2 regions of the Methylosinus sp. KRF6 genome follow, and region 2 is predicted to be linked to the other one. Evidence: riboswitches for the same ligand, from Rfam matches in the RefSeq annotation. Region 2 holds a riboswitch; the other holds the start of a gene.
The links. Region 2 has a riboswitch for cobalamin ahead of KP010_RS20790 (TonB-dependent siderophore receptor). Riboswitches for the same ligand answer to the same signal wherever they lie in the genome.
Positions count from the first base shown of each region.

Region 1: it holds a riboswitch for cobalamin, as region 2 does, so the genes downstream of both, KP010_RS03465 (CbtB-domain containing protein) here and KP010_RS20790 (TonB-dependent siderophore receptor) in region 2, are expected to answer to the same signal.

Region 1 is NZ_JAHLJF010000001.1:722,865-730,583, forward strand. Features, by position in the region: gene serA (phosphoglycerate dehydrogenase) at 1-230, shown strand, start outside; gene KP010_RS03440 (hypothetical protein) at 454-636, opposite strand; gene KP010_RS03445 (tetratricopeptide repeat protein) at 862-1,743, opposite strand; gene KP010_RS03450 (Nramp family divalent metal transporter) at 2,209-3,534, shown strand; gene KP010_RS03455 (hypothetical protein) at 3,675-3,998, shown strand; gene cobO (cob(I)yrinic acid a,c-diamide adenosyltransferase) at 4,053-4,682, opposite strand; cobalamin riboswitch at 4,724-4,917, shown strand; gene KP010_RS03465 (CbtB-domain containing protein) at 4,948-5,133, shown strand; gene KP010_RS03470 (CbtA family protein) at 5,141-5,848, shown strand; gene cobW (cobalamin biosynthesis protein CobW) at 5,845-6,879, shown strand; gene cobN (cobaltochelatase subunit CobN) at 6,889-7,719, shown strand, end outside.
Region 2 is NZ_JAHLJF010000005.1:9,304-17,022, forward strand. Features, by position in the region: gene KP010_RS20780 (hypothetical protein) at 1-281, opposite strand, end outside; gene KP010_RS20785 (hypothetical protein) at 344-907, opposite strand; gene KP010_RS20790 (TonB-dependent siderophore receptor) at 932-2,956, opposite strand; cobalamin riboswitch at 3,067-3,272, opposite strand; gene KP010_RS20795 (cupin domain-containing protein) at 3,406-3,837, shown strand; gene KP010_RS20800 (NAD-dependent succinate-semialdehyde dehydrogenase) at 3,843-5,294, opposite strand; gene KP010_RS20805 (extracellular solute-binding protein) at 5,604-7,493, shown strand; gene KP010_RS20810 (microcin C ABC transporter permease YejB) at 7,500-7,719, shown strand, end outside.

The DNA of each region.
Region 1 (7,719 bases), on a different contig from region 2:
CCGAACGGATGATTTTCGTCTCCACCGCCGACCGGCCCGGCTTCATCGGACGTTTCGCAGGATTACTCGGCGCGGCGGGCGTGAATATCGCCACTTGCGCTCTGGGACGCGATCGGCCGGGCGGCTCGGCCGTGGCCCTCGTCGCGGTCGACGAGCCGGCGCCGCGCGAGACGATGCGAGAGATCGCCGCGCTCGCCGGCGTGCGCTTCGCCACGACTCTGCAATTTTAAAAGGAAAGAGCGGCGCTTTTTCACAGGCGGAGCGTCCCGGCCGCAGACGGGGAGTCCTCTCCTCGGCGCCTCCTCGTCCGCCTCACTCCGCCTCGATGTCGCGACATCGAGGCGGAGGAGGCGGATCGAGTGACGACTTTTCAAAAGTCCACGATCGACGCCGAGCCGCGAGCTTCACGAGAAGGGAGCGAAGCCACAGCCGAAAGGCGAAGGATCGTCTCTATTACTGAATCATCTTCACGGTGCGGCCGACGCCCGGATCGGAGCCGTTGCCGGTGCCATTGGTGCCAGCCGGCGAAATCCAGTCCGGAACCTTCGTCAGAGCGATAATGACGAACGCCGTGATGCCGACGATCCAAAGCACGGTTTTGCCGATATCCGCGCTGCTGTGAGTGCCGATAGACATGTGACGATCCTCCGAATGTTGGTGCTTATTTTGTTTTTTTTGCACTTGATGCGGCGCATCGGCGCAAGCCTACACCATCTCGTTTCCAGTTTCAATGCGGCATGTAGGCGCGCGACAAAATTAGTCAGTTTCAATGCGCAACGGAAGCGCGGACGCAAAAAGGCGACCCCGGGGCCCGACGGCTCCAGGATCGCCTCATATGTCTCATTGCGTGAGAAAGGGCGCTCAGTCCCGGCGCGTCAGATAATATTCGAGCATGGCCACGGCCGCTTTGCGGTCCCCCTCGCTCGCCCGCGCCAGCGCGCGCGAATGTAGCTCGACGATCCATTGATCGGTCGGGCGATCGCCGGCGGCCTCGCGCGCCAGCGTGAGATACATCAGTCCGCGGGCGCGCTGCGGCGGACCGCCGGCCTCGCCGTTGAACATAAGATGGCCGAGCAGCGCCTGCGACGGCGCATGGCCCTTGCGCGCGGCGAGATCGAGCCAATTGGCGGCCTGGCGCGCATCCTTGGAGACGCCATTGCCGTCGAGATACATGCGCGCGAGGTTATATTGAGCGTCGGCGTTTCCGAAATAGGTCGCGGCGTAACGGAAGAGATCGAAGGCGCGGCCGGCGTCCGGCTCGATCTTCGCGGCGGCGATGCCCTCGAGATAATAGACGCCGACGGCCACAAAGGCGCCGGCCGCCATCAACCGCTCGCGCGGGCTCGGCTCGTCATCGGCGAAATGATCGACGAGCTTGGAGAAATAGGCGTAGGCCTTGGCGTCGTCGCGGGTGACGCCGTCCCCATCCGCATACATGCGGCCGAGCTTCCACTGAGCGAGCGATTCCCCGCCATCGGCGGCGTAGCGCAGCGCCTCCACCGACTTTTTGGCGTTGCCGGCATGATAGCTCTCGAGACCGGCGCGCAGAGCCGCTCGCGGATCCTTGAAGATGGTGAGCGGCTGTGTGGCGGCGGCGAGCGAGCGCGGCTCCTTCCCGTCGAAGGCGAGGGCCCGCTCCGCGGAAACAGCCCCGACCGTCGCGCAGCCGAGCGCGAGATAGAGCGTCCCGAGACGCCCGCGCGGCCCTACCGTCGACGCAATCGCCTGGAGAAACACGATCATCGAGGATCTGACTTTCTCAACGCCGCTGGCGTTCGAAAAAAACGCCGCGCACCACCACCGCCATGCGTCACTGTCGAAAATTCGACGACAGTCGTTCAAAAACGAGAAGAGCGTTCTCCCGCGCGACGAGCCGGCGCGGGAGGCGTCCCCATGTCCTCGATGACCTTGTGACCGGCCGAGATTAGCGCAGCGTTTATGGCTGAAAAGGGGCATGTGGCGCTTTGCGCGCTCTGCGGAAAACTATCTCGACGACTGTTGCAACAAGGTCACAAGTTTTCGCGTTTCGCCACATGCCGGACGCCTCCACGACGCATCCGGCTACGCATTGCGACATAGAAACGACCCAGTCCACATTGCGCCTGCGCGGCCGCCGGCGCCGATCGCTGGCGCTCGCGGCGGGAGGGGCCTATATCGTTCGAGGAAGGTCCGCCTCGGAGGAAGGCGAGCGAAGCCGAAGGTCGCCCGATGCACGCCGTCTCGCCCGATTTTTCCGCCACGCTCGTTTCGGCGCGCGGCGATATGCGCGGTTCGGTGCGCGTCCCGCGCGAGACCGTCGGCTTTCGCCGCCTCTTCATCTTCCTCGGCCCGGGCTATCTCGTCGCCACCGGCTATATGGACCCCGGCAATTGGGCGACCGCCCTCGCCGGCGGCTCCAAATTCGGCACGGCTCTGCTCTTCGTCGCCGTCCTGTCCAGCCTGATGGCGATCGTGCTGCAATCGCTGACGGCGCGGCTCGGCCTCGCCACAGGGCTCGATCTCGCCAGCGCCTGCCGCCGCCGTTTTCCGCGCACGGCCTCGATGGGGCTCTGGCTCCTGGCCGAGGCGGGCATATTGGCGACCGATCTCGCCGAGGTCATCGGCACGGCGATCGGCCTGCAATTGCTGTTTGGCCTGCCGCTCGCTTTCGGCGTCGTCGTCACTCTGCTCGATACTTTCCTCGTGCTCGCCTTCGAGCGCCTCGGCTTTCGCAAGATCGAGCTTTTCGTCGTCGCCATGCTGGGGATCATCGCGCTCGCCTTCGGCGGCCAGCTGCTGCTGGCGCGGCCCGATCTCGGCGCGGTCGCCGCCGGCCTGGTCCCCACCCGGGCGCTGATCGAAAATCCCGAGATGCTCTATATCGGCCTCGGCATTCTCGGCGCGACCGTGATGCCGCACAATCTCTTCCTGCACTCTTATATCGTGCAGACGCGCGACGTCGGCTCCGGCCCGGCCGACCGCCGCGAGGCGATCGACTTCGCCATTTTCGACAGCTCGCTGGCGCTGCTCTTCGCGCTCGTCATCAATGGCTCGATTCTGGTGCTTGCGGCGTCGGTGTTCCACGCCTCCGGCCATACCGAGGTCGCCGAGCTCGGCCAGGCCTATACGCTGATCGCCCCGCTGCTCGGCGCGCCGATCGCCGCCAAGCTCTTCGCCATCGCGCTCATCGCCTGCGGCCTCAACTCCACGGTGACGGCGACACTCGCCGGGCAGATCGTGATGGAGGGCTTCCTCGAGCTGCGCATGAGGCCGGCGCTGCGGCGCCTGATCACGCGGCTCATCGCCATCGTCCCGGCCGTCGCCGTCACGCTGATCGCCGGGGAAGAGGCGACCGCCCATCTGCTGGTGCTGAGCCAGGTGGTGCTGAGCTTCACTCTGCCTTTCGCCGTCGGGCCCCTGGTCTGGTTCACCGCCTCGCGCAAATTCATGGGCGAACTCACGGCGCCGCGGGCGACCACCGCCGTCGCGGCCGTCATCGCGCTGGCCATTATCGCGCTCAACGGCAAGCTCATCCTCGACGCGATCCTCGGCTGATCTTAACCCTCCCTTGACCATGTGGTCCGGCAAGGCGGCGTTTACCATGCGCGCGCCGGAACAATCCCTTTGCGCGCGACGTTCTTTCCCAGCCGAGGCGGCGCCGAGAGCCTCCTCGATCAAAGCAAGGAAAGAACGGCATGATTCGACATATGGTTTATGCAGCGGCTCTGATCGGCGCGCTGATGCTGCCCGGCGCGGCCTCCGCCCGCGGCCACCATCATCACGGCCATCACCATCACGGCCACCACCACCACCACCGCCACCATCATCATCACGGCCGCCATCATCATCACGGCCATCACGGCCATCACGCCGGGCGCCACGCCGGATGGGGCGGCGGTTATGGCGGGGGGTATTATGGACGGTCCTATTATGCGGGACCACGCTATTACGCGGGGCCGCGCGTCGCCCCCAACGCCTGCTGGCGCTGGTGGAACGGCCGCCGTCACTGGGTCTGCTGATCGCGGCTCGTCGATCGGCTCCCGGCGAGGCCTCGGCCGGCCGGGACGCCGCTCTCAGAACTCGACGCCCTTCTGCGCCTTCACCCCGGCCTGGAAATGATGCTTCACCAGCGTCATCTCGGTAACGAGATCGGCGATGGCGATCAGTTCGGGCTTGGCGTTTCGGCCGGTGACGACGACATGCAGATCGCCGCGCCGGGCCGTTAGCGCCTCGACCACCTCCGCCAGCGGCAGATGCTCATAGCGCAGCGCGATCGACAATTCGTCGAGCACCAGCAGTCTTATCGACGCATCGGCCATCATCTCCTTCGCGGCGTCCCAGGCGCGGCGGGCCGCAGCCTCGTCGCGGACGCGGTCCTGCGTCTCCCAGGTGAAGCCCTCGCCGAGCGTGCGCCAGCAGAGCAGCTCCTCCTCTGCGCCGAGCTTCTCGAGGATTCGCCGCTCGCCGGTGTCCCAGGCGCCCTTGCCGAATTGCACGACGCCCACGCGGAAACCATGCCCCATGGCCCGCAGAGCGAGGCCGAAGGCCGCGGTCGATTTGCCCTTGCCGGGGCCGGTATGGACCATCAGCAGGCCCTTCTCGGCGATGCTCTTGCCGGCGACCTCGGCGTCCTGCACGGCCTTACGCTTCTCCATCTTCTCGCGATGGCGGCGGGCGGCGTCTTCTTCCGCGACTTCCGACATGATCAGCGCCTCCTAGCCGTTTGACGGCTCCTTCTCTCCGTCATATGACTGTTCGCGACGGTCCTCCGCAAGGAGGCGAAGAGGGAATGCGGTAGGGGCTCGCCCCGATCCGCGGCTGCCCCCGCAACTGTGAGCGGCGAGCGCGAGCCCGTGAGGCCACTGGGTGAAAGCCCGGGAAGGCGGCGAGCGCAGCGACCCGTGAGCCAGGAGACCTGCCGTCCAGCGAAACCACGAATGCCGCCGGTGGGGCGGCGAGGAGCAGAACATGACCACGAAGACCCTTTCCGCCGCCGCGATTCTCTCCGCCAGCCGCCTCGAGATCCTGCGCGCCGCGCTGGTCGTCTTCACGCTCGGCGCCGGCCTCGTCTATCTCGCCGGCTTCTCCTATGCGAGCGTCGCGCATAACGCAGCGCATGATTCGCGCCATTCGCTCGGCTTCCCCTGCCACTGACGCAGCGGTGATCCAGCGACTCCTCGCGGTCGGCCTATTGGCCGGCCTTCTCGCGGGGCTCGCGGTCGCGGCCCTGCAGAATGTCACCACGACTCCGCTGATCCTCGCCGCCGAGGTCTATGAGACCGCGGCCGAGCAGGCCCATGCGGGAGGCGAGGCGCATCAGCACGAGCACGCCGCCGAGTCCGCTTGGGAGCCCGCGCCGGGCCTCCAGCGCACCGCCGTGACCAGCGTCGCGACGAGCGTCACCGCGGTCGGCTACGCTTTCGTGCTGCTCGCGCTGATGCTGCTCTCCGGCGAGACGATCGAACCCAAGCGCGCCGCGCTCTGGGGCGCCTGCGCCTTCGCCTCCACCGGCCTCGCCACCAGTCTCGGCCTCGCGCCGGAACTGCCGGGCAGCGCCGCCGGCGATCTCGCCGCGCGCCAATTCTGGTGGATCGGCACCGCGGCCGCGACCGGCGCCGGCCTTTTCGCCGTGCTGCGCGTCGAGCGTCCGCTCATCAAAGCACTGGGTGTCGCGCTGATTCTCGCGCCGCATCTCATCGGCGCGCCGCAGCCGCCCGCGCCCGAGAGCACCGCGCCAGCCGAACTGGCCGCGCGTTTCGCCGCCGCTTCTCTCGCCATTCACGCGATCACCTGGATTCTGGTCGGCGCGGCGGTCGGCTTCGTCTGGCGGCATCTCTCGACAAAGACCAGCGCGGAGGCCGCGGCGTGAGCACATTCGCCAAAATCCCCGCGACCATCGTCACCGGATTTCTCGGCGCCGGCAAGACGACGCTGATTCGCCACATCCTCGAGACGGCGCGTGGCCGCCGCCTCGCACTCGTCATCAACGAGTTCGGCGATGTCGGCGTCGACGGCGATATTCTTCGCGCCTGCGGCGTGGAGAATTGCCCGGAGGAAAACATCGTCGAACTGGCCAATGGGTGCCTCTGCTGCACGGTGGCCGACGATTTCGCGCCGGCGATCGAGGCGCTGCTCGCGCATCCGAACCGGCCGGAGCACATCATCATCGAGACCTCCGGCCTCGCTCTGCCCAAGCCTCTGGTCAAAGCCTTCGAATGGCCGACGATCCGCCCGCATCTCACCGTTGACGGCGTCATCGCCGTGGTGGACGGCCCGGCGGTGGCGGCAGGCCGCTTCGCCGACGATCTCGACGCCATCGCGAAAGAGCGCGCCGAAACCCTCGCGATCGACCACGACAATCCGCTGGAAGAAGTTTTCGAGGATCAACTGCTCTGCGCCGATCTCATCGTGCTCAACAAGACCGATTTGCTGAGTGCGGAAGAGGAAGCGCAAGTCACGGAGCAAATCCGCGCCACTGCGCCACGCGCGGTAAAGCTGCTGCGCGCCAGCGAGGGCAGGCTCGACCCCGCCATTCTGCTCGGTCTCGGCGCGGCGGCGGAGGACGATCTCGCCAATCGCCCCTCTCATCATGATACGGAAGAGGACCACGATCACGACGATTTCGAGAGCTTCATCGTCGAGATCGCCGCCGCGCGCGACCCGGCCGAGCTGATCGAGCGCTTGGCTCGCGTCGCCGAGGCGCATGATGTTTTGCGCATGAAAGGCTTCGTCGAGATCGCCGGCAAGCCGATGCGCCTATTGGTGCAGGGCGTCGGCGCGCGCTTTCGTCATCAGTTCGACCGCCCCTGGCGCGCCGATGAGAATCGCGCGAGCCGCCTCGTCGTCATCGGCGAAAAGGGTCTCGATCGCGCGGGCGTGACGGCCATGCTGACGAGCTGAGGACGCGCCATGCATCTGCTCGCGCGCGATCTCCATGGCCTCGACGATAATGAGGCGGCGGTCGACCTCGGGCAGACGCCCGCGAAGATCGTCTTCCTCTCCTTCTCCGACGCCGAGCTTTCCCTCCTCGCCGAGCTGCATGAGCAGAACGCCGCGCTTCCCTCCTTGCGCTGCGCCTCGCTCGCCAGGCTGAAGCACCCCTATTCGGTCGATCTCTATATCGACAAGGTCGCGCGTCATGCGCGGCTCGTGGTCGTCCGCCTGCTCGGCGGCAAGGATTATTGGGCCTATGGCGTCGACGAGCTCGCGACCGCAGCGAAAATGCGCGGCTTCGCGCTGGCGATCGTTCCGGGCGACATGCACAGCGATGAAAGACTGGAGCGCGCCTCCACGCTTTCTTCCGACGCGCTCACGCGCATCTGGTCCTTCTTCCGCGACGGCGGCCCGGACAATCTACGTTCCTTCCTCGGCTACGCCGCGACTCTCGCAGGAACGCCCACGCCCTGGAGCGAGAGCGCGCCCGCGCCGCTCGCCGGCCGCTGCGAACAAGCCTGCCGCACCGCCCTCGGCGCCAACCCTCCCCCTCATGCTGAGGAGGCGGCGCAGCCGCCGTCTCGAAGCACGAAGAGGACGGCTCTCCCGTCCATCGAGACGCCCGCTGCGCGGGCTCCTCAGGATGAGGGAGCCTCCGGCCAATCGAGCGGCGCACAGGCGGCGTCGGCTCCGCGCGCGCTCGTCACCTTCTATCGCTCCGCCTGGCTCGCCGGCGATTTCGCACCGATCGTCGCGCTCGCCGATACGCTGCATGACCGCGGCTTCTGCGTCGAAGCCTATTTCGTC
Region 2 (7,719 bases):
CAGACGAGCGCGATGATTCCGAGCGCGCCGCCCCAGGCGAGCGTCTCGACGTCCAATGGATAATGCAGCATGGTGAAGCCGACGAGCTGATTGGCGAGCCAGACCGCCGCCGTCAGCGCCAGCGCGTGGCGCCGCGCGCTCGTCAGCGCCGCAATGGCGGCGAAACCCGCGAGCGGCGCCGCACAAGCGAAAGCCAGCGAGAAGAAGGCGCCGACGAGAATGAGCGCGCCGCTCCAGAGCAGATTGCGCTCTTCGATGATGGGAAGTGAAAGCCTTGTCATGCGATGCTCCTTATTTATGAGCGGGCCGGACGCCCTGCTCTGCCGAAGATCAATGCCGAAGATCAATGCGCCCGCCGATCGAGCGGATCTGGCTCGACCAGCCCGAGCCAGCGCGCCCGCAGCGCATCCCACAATGAGAGCCGCGACCAATCGGGCTCACGCAGGATTTTCTCCGTCTCTGGATGCAGAAACGGATTGGGCAAGAGCACGGCGAGCTGCTGCTCATCCGCGCCATTGAACAATTGCAGGCTCCAGGACATTGGAACGCATGTCCCCGAGAAGCGCCGCTGTAGCTCCGCGCGCGCCGTGCGCCTGTGCCGCGCGAGCTCTGGCGACGTCGGCCGCCTGCGCGGTCCCTTCGTCTCGCCGATGCAGACGTGAAAATGCGTCTGCCCGAAAGCGATGGTGAGATAGCCGTCGAGAAGACCAATATGCGTCGGCGCATGATCGACATGAATTTCGAAGGCCGCGCCTTGAATGATCGGCCCGAACACGATCTCGCGCCAATGATTTTCGAAGAGATCGCGCAAGAGCGCTTCGAGGCTCTGCGCGTCGGTCGGCAGAGCGAAGACATCGACCGGCGTTCCATCCGGCTCCAGGCGCCGTTGCGGCGTCGCATTCGTCATTGGTTTATTCTCCCTGAAACCGCGTCACCAGCTGAATTTCACGCCGCCATAGATGGAGCGTCCCGCCGTTCCATAATTGAAGACTTCCTCATAGCGCGCGTCATTGACGTTCTCGATCCGCGCGAACACCGACATGCGCTCGTCGATCTTGTAATCGGCGAAGAGATCGAGCTTTGCGTAAGGCGCGAGCGTCACACGCTGCGAGAAAATATAGTCATAGTCGGGGTTCGGCCCGACGAAGGCGAGGCGCGCCTCGAGCTCCAGCCCTGCGATTCCCGTGTAGATGACGGAGCCTGTCGCCTTGTCGCGCGGCCGGCGGAACAGGCTGCGATGCGTCGTAAGATTTTCCGCAGCGAGATGCGTGTAGCTCGCGCGCAAACGCCATTCGCCGGGAACGACGATCGCCTCGCCGGAAAATTCGACGCCTTTCGTGCGCGCGCGGCCAACATTGTAGTAGCAGCCGAAAGCCTGCGTCGCCGCGCAGCTCGGCGCGCGACCGAACTCGATGAGATCGCGAAAGCGATTTTCGAACAGCGACAGCGATGCGTAGAGACGCTCGCCGAACAAAGATTGATCGACGCCGACGTCATATCCGACGCTCGTCTCCGGCGCGAGAGCAGGATCGCCATATTGGCTGAAGCGCTGATAGAGCGAGGCGACGCGCGCGCCGGTGCCGGCGCTGCCGCGCAATTTGGTCCCCGTCTCCTCAAGGCGATAGGCGGCGGTCGCGCGCCATGTCGCGAATGTGCGGTTCTGATCGACAGCGTCGATACGTCCGCCATAGGAGAGATCGACGCGCTCGAGCAAGGTGAGCTTATGCTGCGCGAAGCCCGAATGCGTCGTCTGCGCAGCGTCGATCGGCGTGAATGTGGTCGGCGGAACGGGGTCCTGCGACGTGTGGACGGACTCCGTCTCATTGCGCGCGCCGAAGGTCAGAAGACCAAAGCCGCCGAGCGAAAGATCGCCCTGATATTCGAAGCCGCGCCGCGTTCCACGATAGCCGCGCAGGCAATTATAGGCGTCGTAGCTCGCATCATAGCAGGAGCGCGCCTGCCAGACGTCGCGGTTCGTCACATTGCCGAACAAAGTGAAGCGATTGTGCAAGGCCTTGTCGAACATGTCGGCGTCGATGCGCGCATACCCTTGCGCAAATGTCGCATGTTGATGGTTCTGTGGATCGTAGACGTCGATCGCCGAGAAGGAATAGGGATTGTCGAAGCGGATGGCGCTGTCATAGCCGAAGAATGCGGCTTCGACCGCGATATCCTCGTTCACGCGATAGCCGAGGCGCGCGCTGGCGCCGCCTTTTCTGGTCGGGTCATTGGGCGGCAGAGGCGGCAGAGGCGTCTTGCCGTCGCCGATCGTCAGCGGCCGCGCAATGCGATAGCCATAGCGCGGATGGCCGTCGATCGTCAGCGCATCGATCGCGAATGCATACCACAAGCGATCCTCGCTTCCCGAGACGCGCGCGCGCAAATGCGCGGTTCCATAGGAGCCGCCTTCCAGGGAGAGAGACGCGCGCGGCCGCCCCTCGCCTTTGCGCGTGACGATGTGAATGACGCCGCCCATGGCGTCGGAGCCATAGAGCGCCGATTGCGGGCCGCGCAGCACCTCTATGCGCTCTATGTCCGTGGCGACGAGGCCGCCGAGATCGACGGAGCCATCAGTGGAGGACGAATCGCCGATGCGCACGCCATCGACGAGGACCAGCGTCTGGCCGGGCGTCGCGCCACGCAGAAAGACGGAGGTCTGCGCGCCGGGGCCGCCGGTCTCATAGAGATCGAGGCCCGGCGCGCCGCGCAGCGCCTCGGTGAGGCCGCTCGCGCCGCGCTTCTCGATCTGCGCGGAAGGGATCACGGTGACGGCGGAGGAGGATTTGTCGACGCGCTCTTCGACGCGATCGGCGGAGACGATGGTCGCCGCGCCGATTTCGACGGCAGGAAGCGCCTCCTGTCCCGCGGCGCGAGCGGGAAGGAGAAGCACGGCGGAAAAAAGCGCAAAACGAGAAGCGGCGCCCGCGAGGGCGGCCCGATGGGACAGGGAAGACATTGCTGAACGACTCGCAGCAGACGTGGGCCGTCACTGCGAAAGGTCGCGGCCCTCTCGCGCAAAGCGAAAAGGGTCTCGGCCGCCTCGGTGCACCCCGCCCGACGCTATCGCGCGTGACCACGACTGATGGCAGGTCTCCTGGCTCGCGGGTCAGCGCCTTCGGATCGCCTTCCCGGAGCGCATGGCTCCAGTGGCTCGTTTGATCCTCGGCTCACCGCTCACAGTTGCGGGGGCAGCCGCGGCTTCGCCCCGTCGCCGGCGCTCACCGCATTCCCTTTTGATCCCTCGAGAGGGAACCATCCCTTTCAATAGAGCCGCGCCGCGCCGCCGTGTCAAGCGCCCGCGCGCATGTGCGGAACGAAGCCGCGCGCGGCGCGTTTGGACGACGGTGGGCATCGCCCTCGGGTCTCGCCCCACGGAAAATTCGATTAGAATTTCGGAGAAAACAAATGAGCGCCATTCACCTCGTCGCCACCAATGACCTCCCGCGCGCGCAAGTCGGCGGCGTGGACGATCCGAGCGTGCGCTGGGCGGGCGCCTTCGCCTCCTGCGGCGAGCATGGAGCGACGCAGTCCTCGACCATCGTCTATGAGATCGAGCCCGGCGGACGGCTCGGCTGGCACACCGACGCCACCGAGGAGACGCAATATATTCTCGGCGGCTCCGGCGAATTGCGCGCCGAGGGCGGCGTCACCCATCATGTGCGGCCAGGCGACGTCTTCGTCATTCCTACGCCGCTACGGCATGATCTCGTCAACACGGGCGAGGAAACGCTGCGCGCCGTCGCCTTCTTCGCGGCGCCGATGTTCACGCAGCGTTTCGACAATGTGATGATCGCGCCCGACGTGCACGTGCTGGGCACGCCGAATCGCGCGGGCTGAGCGCCTCACATATTGCCGAGACAGACATATTTGATCTCGAGATAGCTCTCTATGCCGTATTTGGAGCCCTCGCGTCCCATGCCCGACTGCTTCACGCCGCCGAAAGGCGCCGCCTCGCTCGACATGAGCGACTCATTGACGCCGACCATGCCGAACTCGAGCTGCTCTGCGACGCGGAACACGCGCGCTATGTCGCGGCTGTAGAAATAAGCGGCGAGGCCATAATGCGTCGAATTGGCGAGGCGGATCGCCTCCGCTTCATCCTCGAAAGTGGTGATCGCGGCGACGGGGCCGAAGATCTCCTCCGCGAAGATCTGCATGTCCGGCCGCGTATCGAAGAGCACGGTCGGCGCATAGAAATTGCCGCCGAGCTCATGGCGACCGCCGCCGGTCAGCACTTTCGCGCCGCGCGCGCGGGCGTCGGCGACGAGACGCTCGACCTTCTCGACCGCCGCCTCCTCGATCAGCGGACCGATGACGACGCCGGGCTCGACGCCGCGCCCGACCTTCAGCTTCGAGGCCGCCTCGGCGAGCTTGGCGCCGAAAGCCTCGGCGACATCCCTATGCACGAGGAAGCGATTGGCGCAGACGCAGGTCTGGCCGCTGTTGCGATATTTGGTCGCGAGCGCGCCCTTCACGGCGAGATCGACATCGGCGTCGGCGAAGACGATGAAAGGCGCGTTGCCGCCCAGCTCCATCGAGCATTTCTGCACATTCTCCGCCGCCTGACGCAGAAGAATTTTCCCCACTTCGGTCGAGCCGGTGAAGCTGATCTTGCGCACGGTCGGATTGGAGGTCAGCTCCACGCCGACGCTGGCGGGGTCATTGGTCGTCACCACATTGAGCACGCCGTCCGGCACGCCGGCGCGCTGCGCGACCTCTGCGAGCGCTATGGCCGAGAGCGGCGTCAGCTCGGCAGGCTTCACCACCATGGTGCAGCCGGCGGCGAGCGCCGCGCCGGCCTTGCGCGCGATCATGGCGGAAGGGAAATTCCAGGGCGTGATCGCGGCGGTGACGCCGATCGCCTGCTTGAACACGAGAATGCGCTTCTCGCGCGCCTGCTGCGGAATTACGTCGCCATAGACGCGGCGGCCCTCCTCCGCAAACCAGTCGAAATAGGCCGCGGCATAGGCGATCTCGCCGCGCGCCTCGGCGATCGGCTTGCCCTGCTCCGCGGTGATGATCTGCGCGAGGCGCTCCTGATCGGCGAGCAGCAGATCATGCAGGCGCCGCAATATTTGCGCGCGCTCCTTGGCGAGCTTGCCGCGCCAGCCGGGCAAAGCGCGCTCGGCCGCCTCGATCGCGCGGCGCGTCTCGGCCGCGCCCAGGTCCGGGACCTCGGCCAATACCGCGCCCGTGGCCGGATCGCGAACGGCGAAGGTCGCGCCATTGTCGGCGCCGACGAAGGCGCCGTCGACGAAGGCCTGATGGCGGAACGGGCGGGGCTCTCTGGTCATCTCGGCTGCGCTCCCGACGCGATACGAAAGGGGCCATCGAATACGGCGCCTTGGCCAGCGGACACAACATTTAGCTTCCGCAAATCGCGCGGGAGAAGCCCGCCCGCGGTCCCGCTGCCTGAAAAGCGGCGTTTTCCTCGCGTATCCGGCGCCCTCCCGCGGAAGGCGGAACCGCGGCCCCGGCTCGCGCGTCATATGGGAAGCGACTGCAATCTCATATGGCTTCATCCCGAAAATCCGACATAATCGCGGGATTCGCGTGAGCCGCCGCGCTCACGCCAGCCCTGACGCCCCGAAAGCGAGATCACCTTGGCTGAAACACGCAATTTTCTTCCCGTGACGCGCCGCCGGGCGCTCGCCGCCATCTCGAGCCTCGCGGGGCTGGCCCTGCCGGAATGGGCCCTGCGCCCCGCCCTCGCCGAAGCTGCCGCTGGCGAGACCGAGAGCCATGGGCTCTCCATTTTCGGCGAGCTCGCCGAGCCCGCGGATTTTCCGCATTTCGCCTATGTGAACCCCAAGGCGCCCAAGGGCGGAACGCTGGTGATGGAGCCGCCGCCGCCCGAGACGAGCAGCTACGATTCGCTCAACCCCTATATTTTGCGCGGCAATCCGGCGGCGGGCGTCGGGCTCATCTATGACACGCTGATGGCAGGCAGCCTCGACGAGCGCGACGCGCTCTACGGCCTCGTCGCCAAGCAGGTCCGCATTTCTGCCGACAAGCTCACCTACACTTTTATGCTACGCAGAGAAGCGCGCTTTCACGACGGCTCGCCGCTCACTGCCCATGACGTCGCCTTCTCTCTCGATATTTTGAAAAATGAGGGCCATCCGTCGATCTCGCAATCGCTGCGCGACCTCGTGAGCGCGACGGCGATCGCAGACGACATTCTCGTCGTGAAGCTCGCGCCGAGTCGCACGCGCGACCTGCCGATCGTGGTCGCCAGTCAGCCGATTTTCTCCAAAGCATTTTATACGAAACACCAGTTCAACGAGACGACGATGGAGCCGCCTCTCGGCTCTTCGGCCTATAAGGTCGGGCCCTTCAACCCGGGCCGTTTCATATCCTTCGAGCGCGTGCCGGACTATTGGGCGAAAGACTTGCCGGTCAATGTCGGCCAAGCCAATTTCGACGTGATCCGCTTCGACTATTACGCTGATCGCAACGTCGCCTTCGAGGCGTTCAAAGCCGGCTCCTTCACCGCGCACGAGGAGTTCACTTCCGCGATTTGGGCGACAGGCTACGACTTCCCCGCCTTTCGCGAGGGGCGCGTCAAGCGCGAGGAAATCCCAGACTACAACAATTCCAACTCTCAAGGCTGGTTTTTGAACATTCGCCGGCCGGTTTTTTCCGATCCGCGCGTGCGCAAGGCGCTCGGCTACGCTTTCGACTTCGAGTGGACCAATCACAACCTTATGTATGATTCCTACAAGCGGACGAGCTCCTATTTCGAGAATTCGGACCTCGAGGCGGTAGGTCCGCCGACGCCCGCTGAGCTCGTGCTGCTGGAGCCCTTTCTCGATCAGCTGCCGAAAGAAGTCTTCGATGCGCCCTTCCAGCCGCCCGTCTCCGATGGATCTGGTCAAGACCGCAATCTGCTTCGCAAGGCCATCGATCTGCTGACCGAGGCCGGGTGCACGCGCAGGGACGGCGTGACGCGCCTGCCGAGCGGCAAACCGATCGAAGTCGAATTTCTCTATAATTCGAGCTTCTTCGAACGTCTCACCCAGCCCTTCGTCAAAAATCTGAAGCTTATCGGCGTCAATGCGCGCATCCGGATCGTCGACTCCGCGCAATACAAGGCGCGGCTCGACGATTTCGACTACGACATCATCATGGAGCGCCCGCGCATGGGCTATTCGCCGGGCGAGGAACTGCGCGTCATGTTCGGCTCCCGAGCGGCGGGAACCAAAGGCGAACGCAATGTGATCGGCGTCGCCGATCCGGTCGTCGACGCCCTCATCGAAAAGGCGCTGCTCGCAAACTCGCGCGCCGAGCTCGTCGCAATCTGCCGCGCTCTCGATCGTGTGCTGATCGCGGGCTATTATTGGATTCCGCATTATTACAAGCCGACGCATTGGATCGCCCATTGGGATGTGTTCGGCCGCCCGGAGCGCTACCCACGCTTCGACCCGGGCATAGCCGCGACATGGTGGTGGGACGACGCCAAAGCGCGCAAGATCAACTACACGGGGCGTTGAACGAATATGGCCGCCTATATTCTGCGACGCTTGCTGCTGATGATCCCGACGATCCTCGGCATCATGCTCATCTCCTTCGCCATTGTGCAATTCGCGCCGGGCGGCCCTGTCGAGCGCGTCATCGCGCAGCTGCAGGGCTATGACATGGGCGCGACCTCGCGCTTTTCCGGCGGCGGCGGCGATGTCGGCCGCGGCGGCGCGGCGACGCCCGGCGCCGGCGCGGAAG